DNA from 3 places in the Paraglaciecola sp. T6c genome. Region 3 is predicted to be linked to each of the others. Evidence: predicted binding sites of a transcription regulator. Region 3 holds the regulator's gene; each other region holds the start of a gene.
What was found. The regulator sigma-54, encoded in region 3, starts transcription at its own class of promoters, with help from an activator protein. The targets are predictions, from matches to a motif close to GTTGGCACGNNNNTNGNNT.
Positions count from the first base shown of each region.

Region 1: PATL_RS21190 (BON domain-containing protein) is a predicted target of sigma-54. The motif match lies at 1,588-1,606, and genes of this name have one in related genera.
Region 2: PATL_RS22300 (DUF1328 domain-containing protein) is a predicted target of sigma-54. The motif match lies at 2,883-2,901, and genes of this name have one in related genera.

Region 1 is NC_008228.1:4,969,380-4,975,063, forward strand. Features, by position in the region: gene PATL_RS21185 (hypothetical protein) at 1-563, shown strand, start outside; gene PATL_RS21190 (BON domain-containing protein) at 989-1,555, opposite strand; gene dkgB (2,5-didehydrogluconate reductase DkgB) at 1,945-2,766, opposite strand; gene PATL_RS21200 (DUF2254 domain-containing protein) at 3,009-4,364, opposite strand; gene PATL_RS21205 (hypothetical protein) at 4,470-4,649, opposite strand; gene PATL_RS21210 (hypothetical protein) at 4,827-5,021, opposite strand; gene PATL_RS22575 (DUF1328 domain-containing protein) at 5,068-5,244, opposite strand; gene PATL_RS21220 (endonuclease/exonuclease/phosphatase family protein) at 5,462-5,684, opposite strand, start outside.
Region 2 is NC_008228.1:307,492-313,175, reverse strand. Features, by position in the region: gene purD (phosphoribosylamine--glycine ligase) at 1-512, shown strand, start outside; gene PATL_RS01355 (GGDEF domain-containing protein) at 664-1,596, opposite strand; gene PATL_RS22605 (hypothetical protein) at 1,686-1,850, opposite strand; gene PATL_RS01350 (BON domain-containing protein) at 1,918-2,466, opposite strand; gene PATL_RS22300 (DUF1328 domain-containing protein) at 2,650-2,823, opposite strand; gene PATL_RS01340 (magnesium transporter) at 3,040-4,377, opposite strand; gene PATL_RS01335 (autotransporter assembly complex protein TamB) at 4,644-5,684, opposite strand, start outside.
Region 3 is NC_008228.1:654,409-660,092, forward strand. Features, by position in the region: gene lptA (lipopolysaccharide transport periplasmic protein LptA) at 1-522, shown strand; gene lptB (LPS export ABC transporter ATP-binding protein) at 522-1,247, shown strand; gene PATL_RS02920 (RNA polymerase factor sigma-54) at 1,370-2,863, shown strand; gene hpf (ribosome hibernation promoting factor) at 2,889-3,176, shown strand; gene ptsN (PTS IIA-like nitrogen regulatory protein PtsN) at 3,192-3,635, shown strand; gene rapZ (RNase adapter RapZ) at 3,638-4,483, shown strand; gene PATL_RS02940 (HPr family phosphocarrier protein) at 4,480-4,758, shown strand; gene PATL_RS02945 (DNA/RNA non-specific endonuclease) at 4,859-5,629, opposite strand.

The DNA of each region.
Region 1 (5,684 bases), 870 kb from region 3:
GTGACTTAAATGAGTATGTTGCTCGTGAAGCCAATAAAGAGGATGGCTGCACTGGCCGTTTCTGGGCGGGGCGATTTAAATCTCAGGCCTTATTAGATGAAAGTGCGGTGCTAGCATGCATGGCCTATGTAGATTTAAACCCCATTCGTGCAAAAATGGCAAAAACACCCGAAACGTCAAAGCACACCAGTATCGAAAAACGTGCGCAGGCGATTAAAAATAAACGAGAGCAACCGAGTGCTTTAATGCCGTTTGTAGGTAATCCTCGTGAAAAAATGCCTCGAGGTATGGCTTACTCACTCAAAGACTATTGTGAATTGGTAGACACGACAGGCCGATGCATTCGTGATGATAAGGCCGGTCATATTGATAATACTCACAGTCCTATTCTTCAAAGATTGGGATTAGACGCTGCTCAGTGGTTAACATTAACAACTGAGTTCGAAAAACACTTCTGCTACGCAGCTGGCGCGGAGCAAATGATGAATGCTTTTAAGCGCCACACCCATCATCAACGGCTGCGGGGAATGACTAAAGCGAGAGAGTTGTTGAAGCGCGCATGAACCTGATTTGACCAAATTCTCACGATACGCAACATCTCGTGCCTTTTACATGTCCGTAAAAGACTGTTTTTTTCCTTCTCTATCTTCGCAGTCAAATCTCCCAATAAAGTCCCCAGCCATCCAGGCTAAAAGAGGGGGTGTTTAGCTGTAAGTTAATACTTGCTAGCCAAAAAAACAAAAATGATTTTTGCAGGAATTTAACATGGATGTCCTTGTAAAACTGGCCATTCACGTCCTCAAGTAACCCCATGCTTCGCCGCCACAAGTGCCGCTGTTTAACATGGGTGTCTTTATAAAAACTCTAAGCCGCTCAGTTTTTGATTCAAATATTAGGAAAGCTAATTAATATTTGTAGACCATCATAAACTCTAGACAAAAAAACACCCGCCGAAGCGGGTGTTCTATTTAGCTTTGTAGCACTATTGCTATGCGTTGCCGCCTTGCTCTGTGGTTTTCAGCATATCAACAACGGTTTTTACGTCGTTGGTATTCTCAGCAATCTTGATCGCCAACTGGCGCTCTGCGTCTGTATCAACCGTGCCAGAAAGGGTCACTTCACCCATTTTTGATTCGACTTCAATTTCCAAGCCGCTCACTTCTGATTCAAACATTAAACGGGTTTTTACTACCGTTTCAATTTTCGCATCGTTAAGAGTCTGCATGACTTCGCCGTCTTGCTCTTCATCTAACTCTTGAATAACCGTCAACTGATTATCGACATCGGTTACACCATCAAGTGACATAACGAGCTCTGATGCTAGCGCTTTGTCGACTTCGCGGTCAACTTTACCTGTTAGGGTGACTTTGCCGTTTTTAACATCTGTGTTGATGTCAAACGAGTCAAGGTTGCCATTAAGCATTAATGTGGTTTCGGCTTTACCGTCAATCCAAGCGTCGCCTGCTGTATCTTTCCAAGTATTCTCTGCATTCGCAGCTAGAGAGGCTGTACCAAGTGTGGCGGCTACTAATACTGAAATGATTGAATTTTTCATAAATATCTCCTTTTTAAGATTCGAAGTAATTAATGCCAATTCAATGCCAACCAGTTAGTCCATTGATTTTAAATGACTTTATTCCATCTTAGTCACACTTTCACATCATCACTTGTGAAATTTATTACCAGGGACTTGTAAATAATTCTTTAATAATACTGAGACTTTCTGACCAATTTTACTTGATGATTGGAGGTTGGAGGTTGAAGGTGAAAGTGAAGATTGAGTAAGCGTTAAAACGTAAAATGGCCCTACTGCACACATGAAAACGCCTCTAACTCAAAAGAGGCAGAGGCGTTTTTTATTTTTCGCTGAACGATTAATGATTTACAGGGGCTGGTACAAATCAACCTCAGGTTAAGACTTTCGTGAGCACGTAATAGGTATCTTTACCAGTCTGGTGCGAAATCAGGGTCAACAATACGTTCTTGAGGTTCAATGCCATCGATTTTTTCGATTTCTTCGGCAGTTAACATCATTTGCTTAGCCGTGAGATTGTCACGCATGTGGTTCACATTGGTGGATGAAGGGATCGCCACGATTTTCTTATGACTTAACCACGCTAATGCGACCGCGGATGGTGTTGTATCGTGGGCACTGGCGATGTCATTCAGTATGTCATTTTCCATCACTTTACCCACACCTAAGGGCATGTATGCGGTTACTTGAATGTTGTTGCGTTGGCAGTATGCCACCAGCTCTTTGTTTTGAAAGTTAGGATGTACCTCGATTTGATTGGTCAGAATATGATCTTTACCTAAAATCGACAGGGCTTCATCAAGCTGGCTTTGGGTGAAATTGGACACACCGATATGTCTCGTCAGACCGCGCTCTTTACACGCCTTTAGTTCCTTAAGATATTCTGCCATCGATACCTTGTTGTCCGGTGACGGCCAGTGAACGAGCAGTAAGTCAACATAATCGGTATTGAGCTGAGTCAGACTATTTTGCACGCTCGTTATAAATTTATCGGCACTGAGGTTATCAAACCACACTTTAGTCGTGACGAAGAGCTCACCTCTAGAGATTTTAGAGGCGGAAATAGCATCGCCTACTTCAGCTTCATTTTCATAAGCTTGTGCGGTATCAATATGTCGGTAACCCACATCAAGCGCGTTCTCTACCGCCAGTTTGGCATCATCCCCTTTCAGGCGGTATGTGCCGAATCCTGGAGTCGGTATTGTTGGCGTAGCGAATGTTGATGAATTCATAAATCAGTCCTTCTGTTGGAGCGCTGACTTTGAGCAAGACAACGCGGTGAACATGTGGACTAACCTATTCGAATACCATGCCAAAAAGTAACCAGTTGATATGTATAGAATAAACAAGAAGGGAAGTGAGATAGAGCAGATTAACGTGAAATATTTTCAACGCTATTTGCAGCCGTTACTGACTGCCTGTCACTACGCTTTGCTGATCGTTGCAACGCTTTACTGATCGTTGCAAGACTCTGTTAGCTGCTGTCACTGTCTAGGTGGCGCTTTATATCATCTAGGCGGCGCTTTATATCCAACCAGTCATGCTCAGCTAGTTGTGAGCTGCTCTGTATTTGTTCAATCATAGCGGCCTGTTGGCGAACGAACTGTTTATGCTCGGGGCTACGGCTAAAACGCAAAATACTGCTTAAGCCTTCCAATAAACGAATGGTGACCGCTAGGCTGTCTTTCGAATATTGGCGGATCTGATTAAACGCCGCTTCACCCAACCCAGTGAAAGCCACGGGCTTGCATTGAAGTCGAGTTATGCCGTGGTCGTCTTCGTAGATAGTTGGCGGAAAGGGTTTGTCGGTGAGTGTGCACAGCACAGCGCTAAGCTTGTCTACCACGGTTACAGCTGAATACGGGTCGTTAATGCCAGGTGATAAGGCGCGAACGGCAATCTCAACCAATTGACGGATTGCAAACTCCACGTCCTGTACTGGGGTGCGATGAGAGCCTAAACGCACTAATTCGGTAATCTTGCTAGGTTGGCAAGAAAGCGTAGCACCATTAAAATAAGCGATGGCGATCACAGAGCCTCGCATTACAAAATCCCCTGGCATGTAATGTACGCTCAGCGCCATATCACTGTTTTCACTCAAGGCTCGTAGCTGGTCTATGTCCAAGGTTTGTACATATCCGCTGCTCGTCGATTCAATAGCTTGGCTATTAGGGTAAATCTGGTCGAATTCTGGTGCTGAGTCGACACGCTGTTCTGCAGTCGTATCAGCCTCGTCTGGCTCTTCAATTTTCGGGAATAAGCGTTCAATAATGTCGTTAAGTTCGCGATAGACGTTATCAATGACGTTATCTGCCTGAATTGCGCTAGCTACGTGATGAATGAAATAAATCAACACCCCTACTCCAACGATTGCGAGTAACACGGAGGTAAGAATGCTGATGCCAGGCACGAATTCTTGTTGCTCAAAAGACTTGGTGGCCTGAATAATCAGTAAACAATAAATAAACGTAGACAGGAAGAAGCCCAAAACGCATTGGGTACCCGTGTCCATCATAAAATTACGAATAAGCCGAGGGCCGAACTGTGAAGAAGCTAAGGTCAGCGCCACAACCGTGATGGAAAACGCAATACTAGTGACCGTTATCATGGCGGTAGCTATGGTGGTTAACAAAGCTCGGGCTGATTCGGGAGTGGTCTGATAAAAATCAGCGAGTATATCTAGCTCACTGTCAGCGCCGAAACGATCGAAAGCGAGACCTGCTTGGGATAAGCCAATGGCAATAAGCGCCATAATTGATGGCACAAACCAAAAGCTGGTACGGATGGTTTCCCATAGCGTGATGATCCGTGTGTTCATATGTACTGACATCCAGTGTGTACCTATTTTGATAAGAGATTACTTAGTGCGGACCAGAGCCACCGTTATAAAACTCATGCGACTGCAGGTGCTCTGGCTACACTCAAACGCCAGCGGTTAGTGGTTGTTTGTATTTTTCTTTTTTGCTGCGACCATTGCTGCACCTAAGGCTACGACCACGAAAAGCCCAAATGCGATAAAAAACGTAGTAAGAAAACCGCCGCTCATGGCACCCGACAAAGCAACGATGGCACCGACCGCAATAATTAAAAATACGATAGTGATTTGCATCAACATTTTGCACACTCCTAGGCTGATGTAGCCTGTAGTTGAACAACCTCTGTCGCGCCTTCGCCAATTGAGCTTCACATTTAGGTGTAACGTTCGGTGAGGTCGTTGTATTAGTATAAGCATTAAAAAAGGGGTGCAAGCACCCCTTTCCATTAAATCAATTTGTTCGTCTACCTGAGTAGATTAACAATCGTTGTCTTCAGCGCCTGCGCCTTCTTTTACATCTTCACACGCATCTTCGATTGCGTTGCCTGTGTCAGTCATCATTTCGTCGACTTTCTCACCTGCATTCTCAGCATTGTTGTCATTACACGCTGTCACCAAAGTAAGTGAACTGAAAACCATGGCTAAAAGAGTAAATTTTTTAAGTAAGTTCATAATGAATCTCCGTATCGTTAGTTATAAGTAAATGTGTTTTGTATATCTAGACTTTAGGGCCTTTACCGCGAATAGCGTTTGCTACCAACGATAGTACCAATAGCACTAGAAATACAAAGAAAATGATTTTTGCAATTCCTGCAGCCGTTCCAGCTATACCGCCGAAACCCATTACACCAGCTAAGATTGCGATAATTAAAAACGTTAATGCCCAACCTAACATAGTAATCTCCTTAGTATTCAATACTGTATTCGAATCTGAATGTCGAATCAGTTAATGCGCTAATCGTGCCACACTAATAAAAAACCTTAACCAACTGATTTATAATCACTTTTGAATTAACATTAAAAAAGAAATCATTTGATATGTAACTAAAAGTTGAAATATTTACAATTCGAAAAGGAACAAGTTTCCGAACTTGAACTCGCCTCTGAGGGTTTTATTTGAGGCAGAGTTCGGTCAGCAGCGGAAAGTGATCAGAGCCTATTTCTGGTAAACGCGACAAATTCACCAGCTCAAAGTCTTCGCTGTGAAAAACATGGTCTAAAGGCCAGCGCGCTAAAACATGCTGCGCATGAAATGTGTTAAAGGCCCCTCGACCAATGCGCGGGTCGCACATACCACTTACGCGCAAAAATGCTTGCGTGGTGGGTGACCATGCC
Region 2 (5,684 bases), 350 kb from region 3:
GTATGGCAAGCGAAGGTAACGATTACCACGGCTTCTTATATGCGGGCTTGATGATCATGGCCGATGGCACACCTAAGGTGATTGAATATAACTGCCGCTTTGGGGATCCTGAAACACAGCCCATCATGATGCGCTTGCAGTCTGACCTCGTTGAGTTAGTGCAGCTTGCCGTTGACGGTAAGTTAGACCAAGCCACTGCCAAGTTTGACCCTAGAGCTGCTGTAGGCGTGGTACTCGCCGCAGGTGGTTATCCGCAAGCTTATAAAAAAGGCGACGTGATTTCTGGTTTAAACCAAAATGAAAGCGACGTAGCTAAGGTTTTTCACGCTGGTACGAAAGATGTCAACGGTAATGTAACGACAAACGGTGGGCGCGTATTGTGCGCAACAGCCTTAGGTGAAAGCGTCACTGAGGCACAACAACGTGCTTATGAACTGGCCAAGAGCATCAGCTGGAATGGCATGTTCTATCGTGACGACATTGCTTATCGCGCCATTGCTCGTGAGCAATAAAGATTAGGGTTTAAAATCTGAAAGCGACACTAGAAAGCGCCAACATGGCGCTTTTTTTATGTACTTTAAATGAGCCTTATTATACCAACGCCATTTTCAAAATCCGCTGGGGGAATTCTCACAGGGCACGTATTTATTGGAAGGGGTATGACTAACTCACAAGCCGGTTGCGGCCCTGTTTCTTAGCTTGATAAAGACACCGGTCGGCTTGCTCCACCAGAAATTCAGGGTGATTAAAGGTGTGGTCGTTAATGTCATGGAGCTTCAGTGTTGCCGCACCGACACTCACAGTGACCTTACCATTAACAGTAGACGCCTTGTTTTTTATATCTAGCGCTTCAATATTGCGTAATATCATTTCAGCTATTTTTTGCGCGCCTACTTTATCGGTGAAAGGTAACAGTACTAGGAACTCTTCGCCGCCATAGCGCCCCATAGCATCACTCTCACGCTGCAAACTCGCTTCAATGGTAGTGGCAACCTTCTTTAAACATTCGTCACCCGCTACATGACCATAGGTATCATTAAATCCCTTGAAAAAATCAATATCAATCATTAGCACTGACAGCTCATGTTGCCCTCGAATAGCTGCGTACCAAAACCGGTTGTAGGTGGTGTCGAGCTGCATGCGGTTAGGTACGCCAGTCAGCCCGTCGGTACAGGAGATAAGCGCCAGCGTACGAAGCTTAGCCGATACCTGCATATGATTTCGGATCTTGATGTTGAGCATGGCAATATCGGTTGGCAGCTCAACGAAGTCTAATGCACCCGCTTCTAGTCCAGATAAAATCAAGGATTTGGGCGTATCTTTACCATACAAGATAAGCGGAATATCTATGGTTAGGGGGTGCTGTTTCAAACGAGTACAAATGAGAAGCCAGTCGCTGTCACGGGGAGATACTCTGATCAATACTAAGTCGATAGGTGCATTTAGCGCTAACTTGAGTACCTCTTCATTGTCATTACACACGAGCAAATGGAATGATGTTGAAAATTGGCGGGTGAGTGCTTTTAACATTTCGCCGGGGTTATCTACCACCAGCAACGTTTGTTTTAGAACATTTGCACTCTCTGGATTTTGCATTGCGGCTCTGGGTTTTGGTCAGCTAGGTGCTTAACTCGCAAATTGCCACAGCACCTAATCGACATGAAAGACGCTTCATTGTTCAATAATCAAACAGCAGTTTCAATACCCTCCTGCTGTTTTTGCATGAGTATTTTTTTTAGCAGAGTATTTTCCTCAACTAAACGCTCAACAAGCTCCGATTCATTGGACTCAGGCTTGTCTACTTTTTCGAACCAGTTAAAGTATGCATTCTTATTGTGCTTATCCATCATAATACCTCTTACTACATTTATAATTTTTGAGCATTGTCACGTCAGATGCTACAGCGCGTGCAATGATTTATTCGCTAACTTTTAACTTGCTCACCACTTTTTCTACATCGATGGCCTCTTGAGCGATATCAACCGCTCGTTGCTTTTCAGCGTCATTTTTCACCTGCCCTTGCAACACGACCACACCTTTGGTGCTATTTACGTCAATTTCGGTGCTGCTGATATCCGGTGCCGCCAGTAGACGGGTTTTGACTACAGTAGCGACTTTGTTATCGGTTAGCTTAGCCTGCACTTCGCTGTCTTCATTCTTTCCCGGTGAGAACACCGTAAGCATGTTTTCTACCCCAGTCACACCCTCAACGCCAATGACTAATTCTTGCGCCAAGGCTTTATCTAAGTCTGTTTCCACCTTACCTCGTAGGGTCACCGAGCCATTGTCAACGTCCGTATCAATGCCAGTTGCATCCAAGTTGCCATTTAGCAACAAGGTGGCTTCTACGTAACCATCAATCCAACCATCAAGCGCACTGGCTTTCCAGTAGTTACCGGCTGAGGCGCCAACACTGGCGGTACTGAAGATGGCAATCAGGGTTATGCTTTGTAATATCTTTTTCATCGCTGCCTCACACATTTGCATTAGACCTTCAAAACATAGCTAATGCGATAATGATGCCAAGAGTAAAACTCTGATTTGTTTATTAAAAACAGGCATTTTCAAGCATTAGCGCCGCTAGCAGCTCCTCTTGGCAAGCCAAAACAGGCCGAATATTAGAGTCCAAAATGGCGCTCATGTTAATGACTACTTATGCCGCTTATGTTGTTTAAATGCCAACACACTGAAGAGCACGACAAACGCGACGCACAATAAAAAAATCACTTTTGCAATACTGGCTGCGACGCCAATCACTCCACCAAAACCAAAAACGGCCGCTATTACGCCAAGCACAAAAAATGTTAGGGCCCAAGTCAACATACACACTTCCTTTAAAACGGATAAACGAAGGAGTTAATGCTCCTTCGGCTGGGTGTAGTAAGCGACATACGTGCCAACATCTGAACTTGTCCATAAGCCCTGCCCTGTGGTGCTCAACTATTCTTCGTTCCCCTTATCCTTGTAGGTTTTGCAGTGGGCTACGAAAAAATTACACATTGTATAATTGCTCCGTCCTAGGCTGTGCTTTCACTTGAATCACAGTAGGAACAACGTCCCCAAACCAAGAAATGCCACAAACCCTACAATATCTGTGACCGTCGTTAGAATCACTGATCCCGATAACGCTGGGTCGATGTTGAACTTGTTTAACACCATAGGCACCACGACTCCAGCCGCTGCGGCGGCAATGATATTTAATAAAATCGCTAAGCAAATCACCAATCCGAGCATTGCGTCTGAAAACCAAAAATACGCGATACAGCCAATCACCAATGCCCACACCACACCGTTTAAGCCCCCGACACTCAACTCTTTCTTAAGTAAGGCTTTCACGTTAGAGCCAGTGACTTGCCCTAAGGCAAGGCCGCGTATCATTAAAGTCAGGGTTTGGCTGCCTGCTATGCCCCCCATACTCGCCACAATGGGCATGAGAACCGCTAGCGCCACCACCTGTTGCAATGTTGCCTCGAACATCCCGATAAAACCTGAGGCTAAAAATGCCGTCAGTAGGTTGATACCTAACCAAACCGCTCGGTTCTTTGCGCTCTTAGGTACCGACGAGAACAAATCTTCGTCTTCATCCATACCTGCCGTCGCCATAATTTGGCGCTCATAAAATTCATTCAGTAGCTCACTCGCGGTGGAAATGTCTAAACGACCCAGCACTTTGTTTTGTTCATCCACAACCGGCAATGAAGCAAAGCCGGAACGTTGAACCATCAAGGATGCCGTGGTTAGCTCGTCACTCGCGTTGATGGTATCGAATACCTCTTCTGATAAATCCACCAAGGGCACATGCTCGGGTAGCCCCATGACGTTGGTTAACTTTACGGCTTCTGAAAATTGACCTGCACGGTTAACCAAGAAGATGGTGTCAGCATGGGTTGGTACATCTCGGCGAATCAAACGCAGTGCATCGCGTACTTTGGCGTTTAAAGGCAGCACGAGTGGGTCTTGGCTAAGCCAGTGGCCAATTTCATCGTCACTAAATTGGCTCGCGTCAGTGAAATACTGGCGCTGTTGCTTATCCATGGCATCCAGCGCTTTATCAACCAACGCATTGGGCAATGAATCTGACAATTCGAGTAATTGCTCAGCGTCCACCTCAAAGAAAATGGCTTCCCACTCACTTACATCAGTGGCGGCAATTAACGTCTCGCGAGGATCCCCGCGCATGGCAACCAGCACATCGAGTCGACGTCGTTTGGGTATTCCTTCCCACACTTTTAGGCGCTGTTCTAGGGGTAAAGACTCTAACAGTAATGCCACATCATCGGTGTCTTGGGCCGCTACAAGCGCCACTACATTATCTTGTTCACCGCGCTCTGGAGCCGATACAACTTCTTCAATCAACTCGGGTAATAATTCAGCCATGGTGATTCCTATCCAAAATGCGCTAGATAATGATGATATGAAAATACAAAATATGAAAAACAATAGATAACGACACACTTATCATCAGTAGACGTAACACTATCGAAAAAAGTCACAATTTTTATGACATGAGACTGCCCCAGATGATTTGAACGACTCATAATGACCGTTATCGGTAGGTTATTGAATAAATTACGCGCCAATCCAGTACAGTTACTGAGGTAAAAATGCTAGCCCGTTCGAAACATAATTAGTTTTTCTGTAAGTTACTCGGGCTTTGACTCTTCTTTGTCATCAAGAGTAAATTGATAATATAAGTTCAGCTCGCTGTTTAAACTGCTCACCGCTTCCAGATACAGTTTTGGCAATAGCTGGTAACGCAGAGCAACTTCTGAAACAGAGTCAAACACCCCTACACCGTAGCGAATTTGCACACCAGGCGCGATATAACCAGAAACCGAAAGCTTGGTTTCGTCTCCCGTACCACTGGTATTTAAAGCGAGATCTTCTACGCCCAGTTTGCGCCCGATATTAGTCACTTTGTTTTCACTTTTACCTAAACCAAACCCGATTAACGCGCTGGCCAGTGCCCCGTCGCTTGAGGATTCATCAGTACTATTGATTGCAGTGCCGCGCAACAGATACGAAAGCGCCTCTGGCTGCTCCATACTTGGATCTGAAAATACGCTGACTTGAGGCTCTGACGCGCTGCCTTGAATTCGCAAGCCTGCAATCACATCATCCGCGGTTTTGTTAGGATCTCGAATTGCCTCCACCGCAAGATATGGGCTATCTATCGGGCCGCTAAATTGAATTTCTCCTTCTCGTATCACCAAATCTTGGCCATAAGCTTGGTAGCGACCATTGACCAAATTCAGCTCACCGTTAGCATTAAGGACTTCGCCAGCTTGCGTTAATAACAATGCGCCTTCTAAGTCTGAGGTCAAACCGAATGCATCCACTTTGACGTCATTATTTTTGTCTGGGTCAATGTTAATTTGTAGAGATAAATCCAGCGGTAAACTGTTTTCTTTAGCGACTTGCTCATGATTCACCAACACCACATCACTAGAAGGTGATAAAGCACTGGGTGGCAACTCCCTCACCTTAATACGGGCGTAGGGTAAAGTGACTTCTCCTTTAACCGATAATCCTGCTTCCCCAAATTGCACATTGATGTCAGGCGATAACTTAGCCCTGACGATATTCTGATAGTCGATTTCCATTTCATCTCCCTTAACGTTCACTGTCGCGCTAGGGGTATCTTGCCAACTGAACTCACCGTCTATTTGGCCCTCTCCGTTGCC
Region 3 (5,684 bases):
ATGGCTGGCAAAGAAGATTTCACGCAAGCGATAAAAGTGGACTCGAAGTTTCAGTTCGGGGACGGTAAAACTAAAAAGTCTATCTTTCGAGAAGACGTGCACATCAATCAAGGTAGTTTGAATGTGTATGCCGATGAAGTAGAAGTCGACGCGAGTAAAGGCGAAGGTAACGAAGTTTTCATCGCGACGGGTAGCCCGGCTAAATACTCTCAACAACAAGAGCAAGGGGGCAGTATTGAGGCATCAGCCAATCGCATTGAATATCGCAGAGATTTACGCACACTAACCTTAGAAGGCGATGCACAGCTGAAGCAGAACAATAGCAGTGTAAAAGGTGAGTCGATAGTGTTTAACATGGAACTTGAACAAATTGTCGCGCAAGGAGAGAGCGAGAGTGAAAATAGCGGACGAGTTACGACTATTTTTCAACCAGCTAAGAAATCAGCGAGCAGTAAAAAGCAAACTGACGCGAAAAAGTCCAGTGATGCTGAAGTCAAACCAAAACAGGATGAAACTCCATAATGGCGACGTTAAAAGCCTCGCATTTGGCTAAATCCTATAAATCGCGTCAAGTTGTGCGTGATGTCAGTCTAGAAGTGTCCACTGGCCAGATTGTCGGTTTACTTGGTCCAAACGGTGCAGGTAAAACAACCACGTTTTATATGATTGTCGGTTTGGTTCCCTTAGATAAGGGAGAAATCAGTATTGATCAGCAAGATCTTACCCTACAGCCCATGCATATGCGCGCTCGTTTAGGGATTGGTTACTTACCCCAAGAAGCCTCTATTTTTCGAAAACTGACAGTCTATCAAAACTTGATGGCTATCTTGCAGACACGCAAAGAGCTCAGTGCAGAACAAAGAGAACAGCAAGCGGATTCATTACTCGATGAGTTCAATATAAATCATATTCGTAACAGTGCTGGTATGAGTTTGTCTGGAGGTGAACGCCGCCGGGTAGAAATAGCGCGGGCACTGGCAGCCGATCCAGAATTTATTCTGCTCGATGAGCCGTTTGCCGGTGTTGATCCTATTTCAGTTAATGATATTAAAAAAATTATTCAACATTTACGTGACCGTGGTATTGGTGTTTTGATAACCGACCACAATGTAAGAGAGACACTCGATGTGTGTGAGAAAGCTTACATTGTTAGTCATGGTGAACTCATCGCTTCTGGCACGGCAGAAGAAGTATTAAGTGATCAACGTGTAAGAGATGTATACCTAGGCGAACAATTCAGGCTATAGTTAAGCTGAAAAAGCCGCTCATTTTATCGAGATTATACTCAGGCGCTTGGTGAGACATTTACAGTCAATCGAATCAACCACAGCATATTTTTTAGTTTGCAACGGACAGAATAAAGAAGTAAATGAAACCCTCTTTACAATTAAAATTTAGTCAATCACTCACTATGACGCCACAGTTACAGCAAGCTATTCGTTTGTTGCAATTGTCTACGTTAGATTTACAGCAAGAAATTCAAGAAGCCTTGGATTCCAACCCGCTGTTGGAAGTTGAAGAGCCTACGGATCAGGAATCCGGCGATAGTGCGTTAAATGACAATTCCCTCGACCCGTCTTCTAAAGATACCAATGAAATAGTTGATACCAGCAGTGACAACTTAGACTCAAGTGAAGCGTTCGAGAAAAACGAAATCCCAGAAGACTTACCTACGGATACCACTTGGGATGAGTACATCAGCGCTTCTTCCGCACCTGCCTCTAGCATATCCAGTGGTGCCGGCGGTGATGACGAACAGATCTTTCAAGGCGAAACCACAGATAACATTCAAGATCATTTGCTGTGGCAAATGCGTTTAACCCATTTTAGTGATACCGATGTCGCGATTGCGACAGCGATCATTGATTCTATCGATGAGTCTGGTTATTTGACCATGAGCGCTGAAGACGTTCTGGCCAGCATGGATGATGAAGAAATAGAGCTCGATGAAGTGGAATGCGTACTTAAGCGTATTCAAATGTTCGACCCAATTGGGTCAGGCTCTCGTACACCACAAGAATGCTTGCTAGTGCAATTGCGTCAGTTTGCTCCTGATACACCCTGGTTAGAAGAAGCGAAGACCTTGATTGGGGACTATGCCGACCTTTTGGCAAGCAAGGATTACCGTACTTTGATGCGTAAATCTCGCCTTAAAGAGGATGATTTGCGTGAGGTCATGCGTTTACTTAAAACGCTCAATCCGCGTCCAGGCAGCGCCTTGATCAAAGGTGAAGCAGAATACGTTATACCTGATGTGTCAGTGAGTAAGAAAAATGGCCGTTGGACAGTAGAGCTTAACCCAGACAGCCTACCCAAATTGAACGTTAATCAACAGTATGCTGCAATGAGTCGTAGCGCGAAAAACACCAGTGATAGTCAATTTATTCGCTCACACATGCAAGAAGCCAAATGGTTTATTAAAAGTGTTGAGAGCCGAAACGATACCTTATTGAAAGTGTCAAACTGTATAGTACAGCAGCAAATGGGCTTCTTTGAACATGGGCCTGAGATGATGAAGCCTATGGTACTAAATGACGTAGCCGAAATGGTGGATATGCATGAATCTACAATTTCTCGTGTTACTACCCAAAAATATATGCATACCCCTAGAGGTATATTTGAGCTGAAATATTTCTTCTCGAGCCATGTTGCAACTGAGACAGGCGGAGAGTGCTCGTCAACGGCGATACGCGCATTGATTAAAAAGCTGGTCGCAGCTGAAAAACCAAGCAAGCCGTTAAGTGACAGCAAGATTGCTCAATTGTTGGCCGATCAAGGCATCATGGTCGCTCGGCGAACAATAGCAAAGTACCGGGAATCTCTGATGATACCCCCGTCGAACCAACGAAAAAGCCTATTGTAGGCTGATTAAAGAAGGAAGAGGCGATATGCAAATTAATATTACTGGTCACCATGTGGATGTAACCGATTCACTAAAAGATTATGTCGATACTAAATTTACCAAGCTCGAGCGACACTTCGATCAGATCAACAATGTTCACGTCATTCTCAATGTAGAAAAGCTCAACCAAAAAGCGGAAGCGACAATACATTTGAATGGGGCAGATGTATTTGCCACCATGGAACACAACGACATGTATGCGGCAATAGATGGCCTAATCGATAAACTCGATCGGCAAGTTATCAAGCATAAAGAAAAAGCTAAACGCCATTAACCCATCAGGTAAATAATGGAAATATCAAATATTCTTCACCCTGACTGCGTCGTATGCGCAGTTCAGGGGTCCAGCAAAAAGCGCATTTTAGAGCTTATTAGTCAATTGGCATCTGAGCACCTTGTTGAAGTAGACCAAGCGACCATTTTATCCAGTTTAGCGGGGCGCGAGAAAATGGGGTGTACGGGCATTGGTGGTGGTATAGCACTACCACATGGCCGTATAAAAGGGCTAGAGTCAGCCCTAGGCGTGCTTGTAACGTGCCAACCTCCGGTCCAGTATGACGCCATCGATAACATGCCAGTGGATATCTTCTTTGCTATTTTAGTACCAGAGGAAAAGGCCCAAGAGCACCTACAAACCTTGTCGGCGATAGCCAAAAAATTCGTTGATAAAGACATTTTAAATCGTTTGCGCAGTGCAACCACAGACCAAGAATTATTTCAGGTACTCAGTTAATTATGAAGCTTATTATCATCAGTGGGCGTTCAGGCTCAGGGAAGTCCATCGTTTTACGTTCACTGGAAGATTTAGGCTATTACTGCGTTGATAATATCCCCGTCAACTTATTGCCCACTTTGACCCATACCGTCGCTGACGAGTACGATCAGGTCGCGGTCAGCATTGACGTGCGAAATTTACCCAAAGATCCCAACGAATTGGTGGAAATACTCGACTACTTGCCGTCAACGTGGGAAATGACCATATTGTATTTGGATGCCAGCGATGACGTACTGATTAAGCGTTTCAGTGAAACCCGCCGCTTGCACCCGTTGTCTAAGCAAAACAAATCATTGTCTGGTGCTATTCAAGCAGAAAGCCAGTTATTGGCGCCGATAGCTGAACGTGCAGATTTATATATAGACACAGATCAATTATCAATTCACCAGCTGGCCGAATTGGTGCGCGAGCGAATATTAGGTAAAAAAAGCTCACGCTTAGTTTTGGTTTTTGAAAGCTTTGGTTTTAAACACGGTATTCCTAAAGATGCGGATTATGTATTTGATGCACGTTTCTTACCCAACCCGCACTGGGAGCCAGATTTAAAACCCCTTACTGGACTTGATTCCCCCGTCGAGATTTTTCTTGGCTCACAACCCATAGTCACTAAATTTATCTGGCAAATTCAGAATCTGATTTCTACTTGGTTGCCACATTTAGAACGTAATAATCGTAGTTATGTGACAATCGCCATCGGGTGTACTGGCGGTCAGCACCGCTCTGTGTACGTAGTGGAAATGTTAGCCAAAACATTTAGCACCTCGCACCCTGATGTGCAAATACGTCATCGCGAGTTAAACCGATGAGTGAGCGATTAGAAAAAACCCTACTCATAGTGAACAAGTTAGGGCTGCATGCCAGAGCGGCGACTCAATTGGTTAAGCTTGCGAATCAATTTGAAGCTGAAGTCACTATTGTTCAGGATGACAAAAGTGCCTCAGCAAGCAGTGTGCTGGGCCTAATGATGTTAGAGAGTTGCCAAGGCAAAGAAATTCAAGTGATATCTGAAGGGAAAGACGCGCGCCAAGCGATGGATGCTGTTGAAGAGCTTATTGTCGGAAAATTCAACGAAAGCGAGTAATCAGCCAGATTCAATGCAACGTGCACTTCAATTTAGACTTTTTCCACTCATCTCGACTTTCTACTCATTCACTATTTTTTTGAAACGCGCGGTTGGGTTATCAGCAACCCAATTGACTGCTTAATCCACCTAAACGCGCTTCAACCGCATATTCTTTGCTGCCCTTCATTTCTGGGAATATATTCAGACCGCTGCGACTTTCTACGTTATCAATCGTGACTTCTTTACTGCAGTAGTCATCGGCTCTCGCGCTATTTTGCTCCATGACATAGGCGGACGCTCTAACATAACCCGCTTGGTTTATTGTCGCGACAATTTTGAAGTAGCCAGAAGGAATAGTGTGGCTTTCATCTGCACCTGGAAGCGTAGCAAAAAAGCTTTCATATAGCGGGCCTGTTACTACATACACGGACTCTCCGCTGCGCGCTAAAACGCGCACTGCAGACTCTAATCGGACCCATGGCCCTTGATTCAAGTTAGAGCTTTGGGGGGTAATGTTTGATAGATAGTTTGTACTGCGCCAATCAGCGGTATTGCTCACACTTGCCAATGGAACTTGGTGTCCTCGATCGGTACGAATGAGAGCGTGAGCATCTTTATAGTCAGCGGCTTCTAGCGTGTGCTCGCGCTTTAAGTTTGGATCAGAGCGCCAACTGCGTGAACGACTCGGACCATCTATCGTTTGCATGGTCACTTTATATGCGGCCCAATCGGCAAACTTCGTTTGCTGATTATTGCTTATGGTGTAAATGGCGCGCTCAAGTAAGTCATTGCTGTCAGGAGCACCTGTCGGGCAGCCTAAAGAGCTACACACATTGGCGTATCCGGCATTACAGACAAATGCCAGTATTAATACAAAGTAGGACTTCATTAACGTTACTCGGGTTAAACTCTACACGGACATCAGTGCGTAGATCATACCTCAA